DNA from 4 places in the Nonomuraea sp. NPDC049646 genome. Region 3 is predicted to be linked to each of the others. Evidence: riboswitches for the same ligand, from Rfam matches in the RefSeq annotation. Region 3 holds a riboswitch; each other region holds the start of a gene.

Region 1 (3,216 bases), on a different contig from region 3:
AGGCCGAGGTGGTCGAGGAGCATGCCCACGGACAGGATGGTGGCGGTCGGGTCGGCCTTGCCCTGACCGGCGATGTCGGGCGCGCTGCCGTGCACCGGCTCGAACATGCTCGGCGAGGTGCGCTCGGGGTTGATGTTGCCGCTGGCCGCCAGGCCGATGCCGCCGGCGATCGCGGCGCCGAGGTCGGTGATGATGTCGCCGAACAGGTTGTCGGTGACGATCACGTCGAAGCGCTCGGGCTGGGTGACGAAGAACATCGAGGCCGCGTCGATGTGGCTGTAGTCGGTGGTGACGTCGGGGAACTCCGCGGCCACGCGGTTGACCGTGCGCTGCCAGAGGTCGCCGGCGAAGGTGAGCACGTTCGTCTTGTGGACGAGCGTGAGCTTCTTGCGGGGCCGCGACTGAGCCTTCTGGAAGGCGTACCGCACGACGCGCTCGACGCCGTGGGCGGTGTTCAGCGACTCCTGGGTGGCGATCTCGTGCGGCGTGCCGCGGCGCATGACGCCGCCGGTGCCCGCGTAGAGGCCCTCGGTGCCCTCGCGGACGACGACCATGTCGATGTGCTCGGCGGTGGCGCCGGCCAGCGCGGTCTCGACGCCGGGGAACAGCTTGACCGGCCGCAGGTTGACGTAGTGGTCGAACTCGAACCGGAGCCTGAGCAGCAGGTCGCGCTCCAGGATGCCGGGCGGCACGCTGGGGTCGCCCACGGCGCCGAGCAGGATCGCGTCGTAGCCGCGCAGCTCTTCGAGCACCGCGTCGGGCAGCGTCTCGCCGGTGCGGTGGTAGCGGGCTGCGCCCAGGTCGTAGTGGGTGGGCTCGATCTTCGTGCCCACGGCCTCCAGGACCTTGAGCCCTTCGGCTACGACCTCGGCGCCGATGCCATCCCCGGGGATGACGGCCAGGCGGATGTTACGCGACTCCATGGGCGGTACCTTACCGGCTCGTCTCGGCTGACGAACACATCATCTCAACAACCGGACAATCCGTTTTGGGGGGATTGCGACCTTTTGACCGTTTCGTTAGAGTCCGACGAGCCTAATCCACGCAGCCGCTGCGTGGAGCCGGGGACCCACCTTTCCCCCCGGGGCGAATCGGCCGCGCCTCCCCCCGAGGAGCACCGCCGTAGGGCTACTTCCAGGCCCGAGCCCGTCAGCTAACCCGGCCGGCCACGTGGAAGGACAGTCCCCTGTCTAGCATCGCCATCCTTGTGGCGGTGGCAGCGGGCGCCGCAGGTCTCGCGCCTGCCGCCCCCGCGGCTCCCGTCGCTCCCGCCGCCCCCGCGGCTCCCGCCGCTGCGGCCGCCCCCACCCCCTCCGTCACCCTCACCGGCCCCCAGGTGAAACAGGTCCAGCAACGGCACGTGCCGAAACCGGCCTGGAAGGTCGCCCTCGAATACGCCATGGACAAGCGCGGCACCCCGTACGTGTGGGGCGGCGCCAGCGAACGGGGCTACGACTGCTCGGGCCTCATGCTCCGGGCCTACGAGGACGCCGGCATCGAGCTCCCCAGAACCGCCGCGGAGCAGTACGGCGCCTTCTCCAGGAAGATCTCCTGGAAGGACCTCAAGCCAGGCGACCTGGTGTTCTTCAGCGGCCTCGGCCACGTCGGCATGATCTCCAAGCCCGGCTACATGGTCCACTCCCCCCACACCGGCGACGTGGTGAAGGAGGAACGCCTGTCGCAATGGCGCAGGCAGGCCTTCGTCGGCGCGGTACGCCCCGACCCCAAGGGCGTCAAGCGCTGGGCCGCCTACAAGCAGCTCCAGAAGGCCCCCGCCCCCGCCATGCTCACCGCGACCCTGTGACGACGACCTTCCCCGGGGCGTGCCCCTCCTCCTGGTAGCGGACGGCCGCCGGGAGCTCGCCGAAGGGGAAGGTCCTGTCGATGACCGGGGTGACCGCGCCCCGCTCGATCAGCCCGGTCAGCGTCAGCAGGTTCGCCCTGTTGCTCCCGCAGCGGACGACGTCCGCCCTGACGATCCGCTGCGGGACGAAGGGCCCCGACGCGAGCGCGGCGAACATGTGGCCGGCCGGCTGCACCCAGCGGCCGGCCGGCCCGCCGACCAGCACGTACGTGCCCTTCCTGGTCAGCACGCGGCGGCAGTCGGCCGGCCGGCGTCCGCCCGCCACGTCGAGCAGCAGGTCGAAGCGCCGCCCCGACGCCGCGAAGTCCTCCTTGGTGTGGTCGATGACGTCGTCCGCGCCGAGCGAGCGCACCAGGTCCGCGTTCCGCCCGCTGCACACCCCCGTGACGTGCGCCCCCAGCGCCTTGGCGAGCTGCACGGCGAACGTGCCCACGCCGCCGGACGCGCCGTTGACCAGCACTTTCTGGCCCGGCTGGAGGCGTCCCTCGTCGCGCAGCGCGATCAGCGCGGTGTTGGCCGCCATCGGCACCGCCGCCGCCTGCTCGAACGACAGGCCCGCCGGTTTGGCCGCCACCTCGCCCTGCCGCAGGCAGACGTACTCGCCGAAACCGCCCCCGAGCGACATCGCGTACACCTCGTCGCCGGGACGGAACAGCGTGACGTCCTTCCCGGCCGCCTCCACCTCCCCCGCCACGTCGGCCCCGAGGACGGCGATGCGAGGCCGGCGCAGCCCGACCCCGCCGCCCATGACCCGGGCCAGGTACGGCTCTCCCCGCATGAAGTGCCAGTCGTAGGGCTGCACGGACGTGGCCCGCACCCGGACCAGCACCTCGTCGTCGCGCGGCACGGGCCGCTCGACGTCGGTCAGGACGAGCTGGTCGGGCGAACCGAACGAGCGCAGGACGTACGCCTTCATCGCTTTTCTCCCTTGTGCTGCCGCCGATGTGCCGCCAGTGTGGGCGCGACCTGCGCGGACGCTCAACGGTCGAAAGGCGACGGCTCGATGGCCGAAAGTACGACCGCCCTCCCGCCGATGGTGCGAATCAGGACCGGCCGTCCGCGCGATGACCGGGCGCGGGCGCGGGCGGCACGCTCTCAGGCATGAGATGGATCGCACCCGCCGGGCTGCTCGCGCTCAGCGTCGTCCCCCTGGTCGCCGGCGCGCTCCGGCTGACCGAACTGGCCGCGGGCGCCCCCGTCACGGCGGACAACGCGCGCTTCTTCGCCATGCCGGCGCCGGTGTTGCTGCACATCCCGGCGTCCCTGGTGTTCTGCGTCCTCGGCGCGTTCCAGTTCCAGGCCCGGTTCCGGGCCCGGCGGCCGGGGTGGCACCGCGCGGCGGGGCGGGTGCT
Region 2 (3,216 bases), on a different contig from region 3:
TGCAGACGGTCGCCGACCTCCGCGCCGAGATCATCAGGGTGGCGGTGGACTCGTACAAGCTGGGCGGGGACGTCACCTCGCTGCCCGGCATGGTCGGCGTCAACGACCCCGAGAACCTGCTGGCCGGGCTGGCCATGGCCGGGCAGCTCTCGCGCGAGCGGCTGGAGAAGCTGGCCGCGTTCGACCGCGAGAACAAGGGGCTCAAGGCCGAGCGCGACAACGCCGAGACCGCGCTCGCCGACGCCGACAAGGAGCGGGACGCCGTCCAGCGGGAGCGGGCCGAGGTGCTGAAGCTGGTCGGCCAGCAGAAGAAGCTCCTGGACAAGCTGGGGGCCTACAACCCGGGCAACCCCAACAGCACCGGCATCAAGTACACCGGTCCGGCCTCGGGCAGCGCGGCCGCCGTCCTGGGCTTCGCCTTCGCCCAGGTGGGCAAGCCGTACATCTACGGAGGCACGGGCCCGCGCGGCTACGACTGCTCAGGGCTGACGCAGGCCGCCTGGCGGGCCGCCGGAGTCTCGCTGCCGCGTACGACGTGGCAGCAGTGGGCCTGGGGCGCGAGCCGCAAGGTGGACCTCAAGGACCTCCAGCCGGGGGACCTCATCTTCAGCGAGGGGCTCGGGCACGTCAGCATCTACGCGGGCGGTGGCAAGATCGTCCATGCGCCGCAGACGGGCGACGTCGTCAAGGTCGTCCGCCTCGCCGACTACGGCCGCCCCCTGGTCGGAGCGATCCGCCCCTGAATCCCCACCGGGGACTGTCCGCGACCGGAATCGCGGGCCGCTTCGGCGTGCTCGCGACCGTTGGGACGAACGGGACAAACGGGGTGAAAGGGCCCTGACAATCAGGTGTGCCGGGAAGTGTGAGAAGGGTCACAAACCGGTAACGGAACCCTCGGCTCCAACAGGGGTTTCACCCTTTACTTACACCTTTATCTGATCTTTACAGGCCGTGTCTCCCTTTGCCAAATCTTGAACCTTCGGCGTAGTTTCTGGCGTCGCGGTCAGCAAGCCATGCGCACCGCGAATCGACATCGGAACCCCGATGCGGACCAGATAAAAATCCAGCGGTCGCCGCCGATATCCCCGTTCAGGCACAACCATCGGGCGGCGACCTGCCGAGTCCGTGCAGCCAGGAGGCACGGAGCCGGGGACCCAAAGATCCCGTAATCCCCCGGGATCAGGGGTGAATCGGCGCGTTATCGCGCCGTAGGGCGACTTCCAGGCCCGAATCCGTCAGCTAACCCGGTAGGCGTTCGTGGAAGACACAAGGAGAAATCCTGTCTACCTCCCTGCATAACCCCCGTCTGTCCCGTCTTGCCCTGAGGGGCGTCGCACTCACGATGACCGTGACGGCCGGAGGTGCGGTTCTCCATGCCGTGCCGGCCGGGGCGCAGACGGTGAGCGAATCGGCCGCCAGGCTCACCGCGGTGTCCAGCACCGCCAAGGCGGCCACCGCAAGGTCGGCCAGGTCGGCGAAGACCGTCAGGTCGGCCAAGGCGGCCAGAGCCGCCCGGCAGACGTCGAAGGCCCGCAGGGCCGTCGCCGTCGCCAGGCACCAGGTCGGCGACCCGTACCGGTACGGGGCCACGGGCCCTGGTGCGTTCGACTGCTCCGGACTCGTCCAGTACGCCTGGAAGAAGGCCGGGGTGCGACTCCCTCGCGTGGCGAGCAGCCAGTTCGCCCGCATCAAGCGCAAGGTCTCCTGGCGCAATCTCAAGCCGGGCGACCTGATGTTCTTCAACGGGCTGGGCCACGTCGGCATGTACGTCGGCCACGGCAAGATGGTCCATTCGCCGCGGACCGGCGAACGGGTGCGCATCGACAAACTGGGCGGATGGCGGAAGTCGTCGTTCGTCGGCGCGGTGCGTCCCGGCGCGTGACAACGGGCCCCGCCCGGACCCTCCCCGGTCCGGGCCGGGGCCTGTCGCATGCCCGGCCCCATGAAGGGGCCGGTCTCGTGAAGGGGCCGGTCTCGTGCGGGGGCCGGTCTCTTGGAGGGGCAGGGAGGGGCGTGGGCCTACTAGCATCGGGCCGTGTCCTCGCAGGTGCGTCCGTCCCTCCGCGGTCCGCGCCGGCTCCTTTCGGTCCTGCTGCTGGCGACGGCGGTTCTCGTGGTCGCCGACGCGCCGCCCGCCGCCGTCCTGCCCGCCGGGGCGCGCGGGTTGTGGAGCGACGGCGGTCAGGTGGCCCGCGGCGCGCGGTCCGTGGTCGTGGGGCACCGCGCCGACCCCGGCCTGCTGGCCGATCTGGCCCGCCGCGCGGACCTCGCAGGACGGCGGGTGTCCGCGGTGCTCGGCCGGCCGGTACGCGCGCTGGTCGTCGTGCCCGACTCCGACGCCGAGGCGGCCCGCCTGGCGAGCACGGGCCCGCTCGACGGCCTGGCCGCGGTGGCCGACGGCGCCAGGGTGATCGTCGTGCCCGGCTCCTTCGCCCGGCTCACCCCCACGGGACGCGACGTCGTCCTCACCCATGAGCTCACCCACGTCGCCGCGGGCACCGACCGGCTGCCCGTCTGGCTGTACGAGGGGTTCGCCGACTACGTGGCCTACCGCGACGCCGGGCTCCCCGCCGGGACGGCCGCCGCCGAACTCGCCGCCGACGTACGGGCCGGGCGGCTGCCGAGCGAGTTGCCCGGACCTGCGGCTTTCGCCCCCACGGCCGCCGATCCCGGACGGCTCGCGCGGGCGTACCAGGAGGCCTGGATGGCGTGTCGCTTCCTCGCAGACCGGTTCGGTGACGGGACCCTGGTACGGCTCTACCGTGATGCCCGCGTGGCCGGCGTCGATCAGGCGCTCGCCTCCGTGGGGCTCACCGCCGAGACGCTGGCGGCACGGTGGCGCGAGTACGTACGACAGCAGCTCGCGTGAAGGGGAGGCAGATGAGCGAGCGGAACGACCCGCCCCGGGAAGGGGACGAGCCCGCCGGAGCGGTCGCCGCAGGGGCCGACGAGCCCGGCACGGCGGTCGCGGCGGCGCACGGCGGCGGTGTGGCCATCAGGGACGGCGGCGGCGGCGACCGGCCCGGCGACGGCGCGCCGCAGGAGCCGTCCGGCACCAACCAGCCCCCCGAATCCCCGGGCCACCCCGACGACCCGGACGATCCGGACGCCCGCCCCGACGCGGACGCCGACCCCGACACCGAGGACCCCCGCCACCCCCAGCCCGCAACCCCCGACGACCGCCCCCACGCCACCCGCGCCCCCCAGCCCCCCGCG
Region 3 (3,216 bases):
ACGTGGACACGCTCTTCCTCGGGGTGCACGGCATGAGCCTGCGCGCCGGGTTCACCACGCCCAACCTGCTGGAGTCGGAGACCGACAGGGAGCTGGTGGCCGCGGCGCACCGGCTGGTGGTCCCCGCCGACCACACCAAATGGAACACGGTCGGCATCAGCACGATCGCCGAGCTGACCGAGGCCGACGTGGTCATCAGCGACGCGGGGCTGCCCGAGGAAGCACGCACCGAGCTGGCCGAACGGGCCGGAGAACTGATCATCGCGGAGGGCACGCCTTGAAGCGCACCATCACCCACCTGGCAGACGGCCGAGAGCTGATCTACTTCGACCGGCGCGACGACGCCGACCGGAGCGCGATCGACCGGCGGCCGCTCGATCCGCGGCCGGTGGCCTCCGAGCTGCGCTACGACCCGCTGACCGAGGAGTGGATCGCGATCGCCGGCCACCGGCAGACGCGGACGTTCCTGCCGCCGGCCGACGAGTGCCCGTTGTGCCCGTCGTCCGCCACGCGGGCGTCGGAGATCCCGGCCCACGACTACGACGTGGTGGTGTTCGAGAACCGCTTCCCCTCTTTCTCCGGAAATTTTGGGACGTACGGGGATGTCGGCGGCCTGAGTGAGGTGCGGCCGGGTGTCGGGCGGTGTGAGGTGGTGTGCTTCACCTCCGACCATTCCTCCTCCTTCTCCAGGCTCTCCAACGCCCAGGTCAGGCTGGTCATGGAGGCGTGGGCCGACCGCACGGCCGAGCTGTCCGGCATCGAGGGCGTCGAGCAGGTGTTCTGCTTCGAGAACCGGGGCGAGGAGATCGGCATCACGCTCCCCCACCCGCACGGCCAGATCTACGCCTACCCCTACGTGACCCCGCGCACCAAGCTCCAGCTCGGGGCCGCCTCGCGGCACACCGGCGGCAACCTGTTCGCCGACGTGCTGGCCGCCGAGCAGGCCGCCGGGACGCGGGTGGTGGCCGCCAACGAGCTCTGGACGGCCTTCGTGCCGGCCGCCGCGCGCTGGCCGTTCGAGGTGCACGTGTATCCGCACCGGCAGGTGCCCGACCTGGCGGCGCTGTCGGAGGAGGAGCGGGCCGCGTTCGCGCCGCTGTACACCTCGGTGCTGCGGGCGCTCGACGCGCTGTTCGGGGTGGCGATGCCGTACATCTCGGCCTGGCACCAGGCGCCGGTGCGGTACGGCCGGGAGCTGGCCTACCTGCACCTTGAGCTGTTCAGCATCAGGCGGGCGCCCGGGAAGCTGAAGTACCTGGCGGGTTCGGAGTCGGCCATGGGGGCCTTCGTCAACGACGTGCTGCCGGAGGAGGCGGCACGCATGTTGCGATCACGAATTGATCACTAATTGGTTTCTCATTAAAGTCGCATGACTCGTGATCTACCACTAATATCCCGTTAGACATCGGCCATAACGGTCGTTGTACGCCTAATCCCGGGCGTGTTGCCCGGGAGCCGGGGACCCATCGCATCCGGGGTGAATCCGCGCAAGTGGTAGGGACTACTCCCGTGCCCGAACCCGTCAGCTAACCCGGCCGGCAGAGGGAGAGGAACTACCACGTGGCGGCTTCGTCCCCCGCGAGTCTCGCCGTCGGTCTCATCACCGCCACCGCCCTGCTCGTCCATCCGGCCGCCGCCTCAGCCTTCGTGCCAAGAACCGCGGCGGCCGCGCCCAAGCCGTCGGAGGCGGAGCTGCGGGCCCAGCTCAAGCAGCTCAACCGCAAGGTCGACAAGCTGATCGAGACGTACAACCTCAAGCGGGTCGAGCTGGCCAAGGCCCAGGAGGCCGCCACCGCGGCCCAGCAGCGGCTCGCCGCCGCCGAGCAGGCGGTGGCCACGGCCGAGCAGCGGGTCGCCGAGATCGCCCGGATGCGCTACCAGAGCCGCGACGCCTCCCTGCCGGGCTTCATGCTGACCCCGGACGGCAACGGCGCGGCCGTGCTCGAACAGCTCACCGCCGAGCAGCAGGCGGTCGTCGACAGCGTGGCCAAGGCCCGCGACGACCAGAAGAAGGCCGCCGCGGCCGCCGCCGCGCTCGCGACGGAGCTGAAGGCGGGCACGGCGGAGGTGGCCGAGCAGCGCGACGACGCCGAGGACGTCATCGACGACATCAAGAAGAAGCTCCAGGACCTCGTGCCGTTCGGGCCGGGCAAGAAGTCCGACGGGAGCTGGGCGCCCGAGCTGCCGTCCGGCTCGGACAACATCACGCCGCGCACCCGGCTGATGCGCGCGCAGGTGCAGAAGAACTTCTCGCTGCCGTACGACGTGGGCTGCTTCCGGTCCGGCTCCAGCGGCGAGCACCCGCTCGGCCGGGCCTGCGACTTCATGATGAGCACGGGCGGCACCATGCCGAGCGCCGACAACAACGCGCTCGGCGACCGGCTGGCCGCCTGGGCGCTGCAGAACAAGGCCAAGCTGGGCGTCAAGTACGTGATCTGGAAGCAGCGCATCAACCAGGGCTCGGGCTGGCGCGCGATGTCCGACCGCGGCAGCATCACCGAGAACCACTACGACCACGTGCACATCTCGATGAACTAGCCGCGGGCTCAGCGGACGCCGGTGAGCTTGTCGGGGTTGGTGACGGAGTAGACGGCGGCGATCCGGTCGCCCTCGGGCGTCAGATCGACGACGACCACGGCCAGCGGCCCGTCGCCGGAGAAGACGAGCGCGCACGGGTCGCCGGCCACCCGCCGGTAGCGCAGGTCCACCGCGCCCGGGGTCAGCGTCGCGGCGACGGACATGAACAGCGCGGCCACCCGGTCCCGGCCGTGGACCGGGTGCAGGCTGGTGGCCGGCCCCTTGCCGCCGCCGTCGGTCCACAGGGTCACCTCCGGCGCCAGCACCTCCAGCAGGGCCCGCAGGTCGCCGCCGAGTGCCGCCGCGGCGAACCGCTCGGTCACCTCGGCGTGGACGCCGGGCTCGGTCCGGTGACGCGGACGGCGGGCATGGACGTGGCGGCGCGCGCGGGCCGCGAGCTGCCGGACCGCCGCCGGCGAGCGCCCGAGGATGCCGGCCGTCTCCGGATGGCTGAAACCGAACACCTCGTGCAGCACGAAGACCGCTCGTTCCAGCGGTGACAGGGTCTCCAGCACGACCAGCACCGCCATCGACAGCGACTCCCCGCCCCCGGCCGCGTCCCCGGCGTTGTCGGGGGCCGTGACCAGCGGTTCCGGCAGCCAGGGGCCGACGTAGGTCTCCTGCCGGCGGCTCAGGTCC
Region 4 (3,216 bases), on a different contig from region 3:
CCCTCTGGGACGAGCGCGCCCGCGTCCACGGCTCCACCTCCGCCGACCGGTTCTACGACGTCGACGCCTTCCTCGCCGGCCGGCAGACCCTCTACGCGCTCGAACGCCGCCTGGCCGGCGACGTCGCCGGCCTGGACCTGCTCCACCTCCAGTGCCACTTCGGCCTGGACACGCTGAGCTGGGCACGGCTGGGAGCGCGGGTGACCGGCGTCGACTTCTCCCCGGTGGCGGTCGCCCGCGCCCGCGACCTGGCGGACAGGGCCGGGCTGGCGGCCACGTTCGTGGAGGCCGACACGCAGCGGCTGCCGGAGTCGCTGGCCGGCGGCTTCGACCTGGCGGTGGCCACGTACGGCGTGCTGTGCTGGATCGGCGACCTGGACGCCTGGATGCGCGGCGCGGCCATGGCGCTGCGGCCCGGCGGGCGGCTGGTGCTGGTCGACCTGCATCCGGCCTACGAGACGGTGTCCTCGCTCGACCCGCTGGTGGCCGACTGGCCCTACGGCGGCGGCAAGGCCCACCGGGAGACGGTGACCGGCACGTACGCCGACGCCGCGGTGGTGACCGAGGCCCACGAGGCGGTCGAGTACCCGCACTCGGTGGGCGAGATCGTCACGGCGGCGGCGCGGGCCGGGTTCACGGTGGCCGAGCTGGGCGAGCACGTCGAGACGGAGATGGACCCGCGCGGCCTGCTGACCCAGGGCGCGGACGGCCGGTACCGGTTCCCGTTCGGGGACTCGCACCTGCCGATCCTGTACTCGCTGCTGGCGGTCCGGCCCTGAAGACGCGGCGAGCGCGCGTCCTCGTGCGGGACGCGCGCTCGGAGCGGGGGAGGTCAGCTCGCGTACTGGGGGTATCCGTAGCCGACGACCTGCGACTTCGGACGGACGCGCTCCTCGACCTTGCCGTTGCCGGTGTTGCCCTCGATCGTGGAGATCGTGCCGTCGCCGTTGTCCTTGACGACGAAGCCGACGTGCTGGATGGCGTCCAGGCTCTTGCTGCCGCCCCAGGAGAAGAAGACCACGGCTCCGGGCCTGGCCTCGGCTCCCCAGCGGTCGTTGGCGGCGAACCACTTGGCGTGGGCCACGGTCCAGGCGTCCCAGCCGACCTGCGGGCGGGCGCCGGTGTGCTCGCCGACCCAGGAGACGAAGATCGAGCACCAGGGGGCGTTCAGGTACATCGCGCGGGTGCCGCCGTCGCGGGCGATGGTCTCGGCGGCGCGCTGGGAGTCGGCGTACCACTTCTGGAACTTGGTGCCGCCGCCGTAGGCGTTCTCGGAGGTGCCGACCTGGGCCTTGGCCATGGCCAGGACCTGCTGGGCGGTGACGTTGACCTGGGTCTCCTCCGCCTTGCGGGTCTGGGCGGCGGCCTGCGGCGCGACGGCCGAGTGGCCGGTCGCCGCCGCCGGGCCCGCGCTGTCGGCGGCCGCGGCGGTGGCGTGGGCGCCGATGGCGGAGGCGAGGATGGCCGCGCCGAGCGCGGCGTGGGCGTAGGTGATCTTCGGGGCACGGATGGGACGGTGCTTGGCCATCGAGGGCATTACTCCTTGCTTCCATGCCGCTTACCGGGTTAGCTGACGGGTTCGGACGTGGAAGCTGCCCTACGGCACCGAAGTGCCGATTCACCCCAAAGGACGTGGGTCCCCGGTTCCGCCCGGAGGCGGATTCAGCGGTCACAGGACGATCCTGTGAAATGTCTTGCGATGGTTGGACAAAGCCGGACAAACCGGACGTCTGCCGCGAGATGCCCCACAAGGTAATACATCGGGCAAGAGTGTGGCAAATGCCTAAAGGTCCAGCTAGGAGAGTTGTGCCCGTGCTTCGGCCAGAAGCCCCATCATGGCAAGGGATTCGTCAAGCGGCATGATCGCGCTCTCGGTGCGGCCCTCGATCGTGGCCGCGCGCACCTCGCGCAGCTCGCCCGCGTACCCGTTGTCGGCCGGGTCGAGCACCAGCTCCTCCGTCTCCATCGACGGCCCCGACAGCAGCACCCGCCGTGGCGCCCAGAACGGCGCCGCGATGTCGGCCCGCATCGACGTGCCCACCACGCTCGCGTCGTTGGCGTGATGGGCCAGCAGCGAGACGTCCACCAGGGCCCGCCGCCCGTCCGGGTACAGCAGCAGCCCGCCGGCCTCGGCGTCGACCCCGCTGGGCGCCAGCGAGCCGGCCATCCGCAGCTCCGCGGGCATGCCGAGCAGCAGCTGCGCCAGCCCGAACGGGTAGATCCCCAGGTCGAGCAGGGCTCCGCCGCCCAGCTCCGGCGCCCACAGCCGGTGGGCGGGGTCGTAGGGCAGCGCGAAGCCGAACGAGGCCCGCACCGACCGGATCTCACCGAAGCGCGGATCGGCCGCCACCCGCTGGATGAGCGGGTTGAAGCGCATCCACATCGCCTCCATGAGAAAGACCCCGGCCGCGCGGGCCAGCGCCACCATGCGCTCGGCGTCGGCCACGTCGGCCGCCAGCGGCTTCTCGCACAGCACGGACTTGCCCGCCGCGATGGCCGCCTCGGCCACCTCCAGGTGCTGGGCGTGCGGCGTGGCGACGTAGATCGCGTCGACGGCCGGATCGGCGCACAGGGCCTCGTAGGAGCCGTAGGCCGACTCCGCGCCCAGCTCGTCGGCCAGCGCCCGCGCCCTGAGCGGGCTCCGCGAGCCGACGGCGGCCACCCGCATGCCGGGCTCGGCCACGATGGCCGCCCCCACGGTACGCGCGATGCCGCCGGTCGCCGCTATTCCCCAGGTGAAATCTCGCACGACCGAGATCGTAGAGCGCTCAGGTCAGGTTGAACGAGTCGGGGTCGGGCCCGATCCGCCGCCCCGCGTTCATCGCGCCGATGGCCGCCATGTCCTCGGTGTCGAGGATGAAGTCGAACACGTCGATGTTCTCCTCGATCCGCGACGGCGTGACCGACTTGGGGATCACCACGTTGCCGAGCTGGAGGTGCCAGCGCAGCACGATCTGGGCGGGCGTCTTGCCGTACTTCTCCGACAGCACGCGCAGCGCCGGGTCGGCCAGCAGCCCCTTGCCCTGCCCGAGCGGGCTCCACGCCTCGGTCAGGATGCCGTTGGCCTCGTGGAAGGCGCGCATCTCGCGCTGCTGGAAGTACGGGTGCAGCTCGATCTGGTTGATCGACGGCGTGATGTCGGTCTCCTCCATCAGCCGGGTCAGGGTGGCGATCGTGAAGTTGGAGACCCCGATGGCCTTGGCCCGGCCGTCCCGG

What was found. Region 3 has a riboswitch for cyclic di-AMP ahead of ACIBQ8_RS32125 (coiled-coil domain-containing protein). Riboswitches for the same ligand answer to the same signal wherever they lie in the genome.
Region 1: another riboswitch for cyclic di-AMP. It lies ahead of ACIBQ8_RS47660 (C40 family peptidase); the one in region 3 lies ahead of ACIBQ8_RS32125 (coiled-coil domain-containing protein).
Region 2: another riboswitch for cyclic di-AMP. It lies ahead of ACIBQ8_RS23275 (C40 family peptidase); the one in region 3 lies ahead of ACIBQ8_RS32125 (coiled-coil domain-containing protein).
Region 4: another riboswitch for cyclic di-AMP. It lies ahead of ACIBQ8_RS00865 (CHAP domain-containing protein); the one in region 3 lies ahead of ACIBQ8_RS32125 (coiled-coil domain-containing protein).

What each region holds. Positions count from the first base shown of each region.
Region 1 is NZ_JBITLU010000028.1:18,295-21,510, reverse strand. Features, by position in the region: gene ACIBQ8_RS47665 (3-isopropylmalate dehydrogenase) at 1-923, opposite strand, end outside; cyclic di-AMP (ydaO/yuaA leader) riboswitch at 1,023-1,183, shown strand; gene ACIBQ8_RS47660 (C40 family peptidase) at 1,214-1,804, shown strand; gene ACIBQ8_RS47655 (NAD(P)-dependent alcohol dehydrogenase) at 1,788-2,780, opposite strand; gene ACIBQ8_RS47650 (DUF2306 domain-containing protein) at 2,966-3,216, shown strand, end outside.
Region 2 is NZ_JBITLU010000007.1:427,305-430,520, reverse strand. Features, by position in the region: gene ACIBQ8_RS23280 (NlpC/P60 family protein) at 1-743, shown strand, start outside; cyclic di-AMP (ydaO/yuaA leader) riboswitch at 1,106-1,269, shown strand; gene ACIBQ8_RS23275 (C40 family peptidase) at 1,400-1,882, shown strand; gene ACIBQ8_RS23270 (hypothetical protein) at 2,036-2,869, shown strand; gene ACIBQ8_RS23265 (M48 family metallopeptidase) at 2,881-3,216, shown strand, end outside.
Region 3 is NZ_JBITLU010000011.1:357,341-360,556, reverse strand. Features, by position in the region: gene ACIBQ8_RS32135 (DeoR/GlpR family DNA-binding transcription regulator) at 1-281, shown strand, start outside; gene galT (galactose-1-phosphate uridylyltransferase) at 278-1,348, shown strand; cyclic di-AMP (ydaO/yuaA leader) riboswitch at 1,417-1,555, shown strand; gene ACIBQ8_RS32125 (coiled-coil domain-containing protein) at 1,561-2,538, shown strand; gene sigJ (RNA polymerase sigma factor SigJ) at 2,547-3,216, opposite strand, start outside.
Region 4 is NZ_JBITLU010000001.1:188,000-191,215, reverse strand. Features, by position in the region: gene ACIBQ8_RS00870 (class I SAM-dependent methyltransferase) at 1-779, shown strand, start outside; gene ACIBQ8_RS00865 (CHAP domain-containing protein) at 833-1,528, opposite strand; cyclic di-AMP (ydaO/yuaA leader) riboswitch at 1,541-1,678, opposite strand; gene ACIBQ8_RS00860 (Gfo/Idh/MocA family protein) at 1,796-2,749, opposite strand; gene ACIBQ8_RS00855 (aldo/keto reductase) at 2,769-3,216, opposite strand, start outside.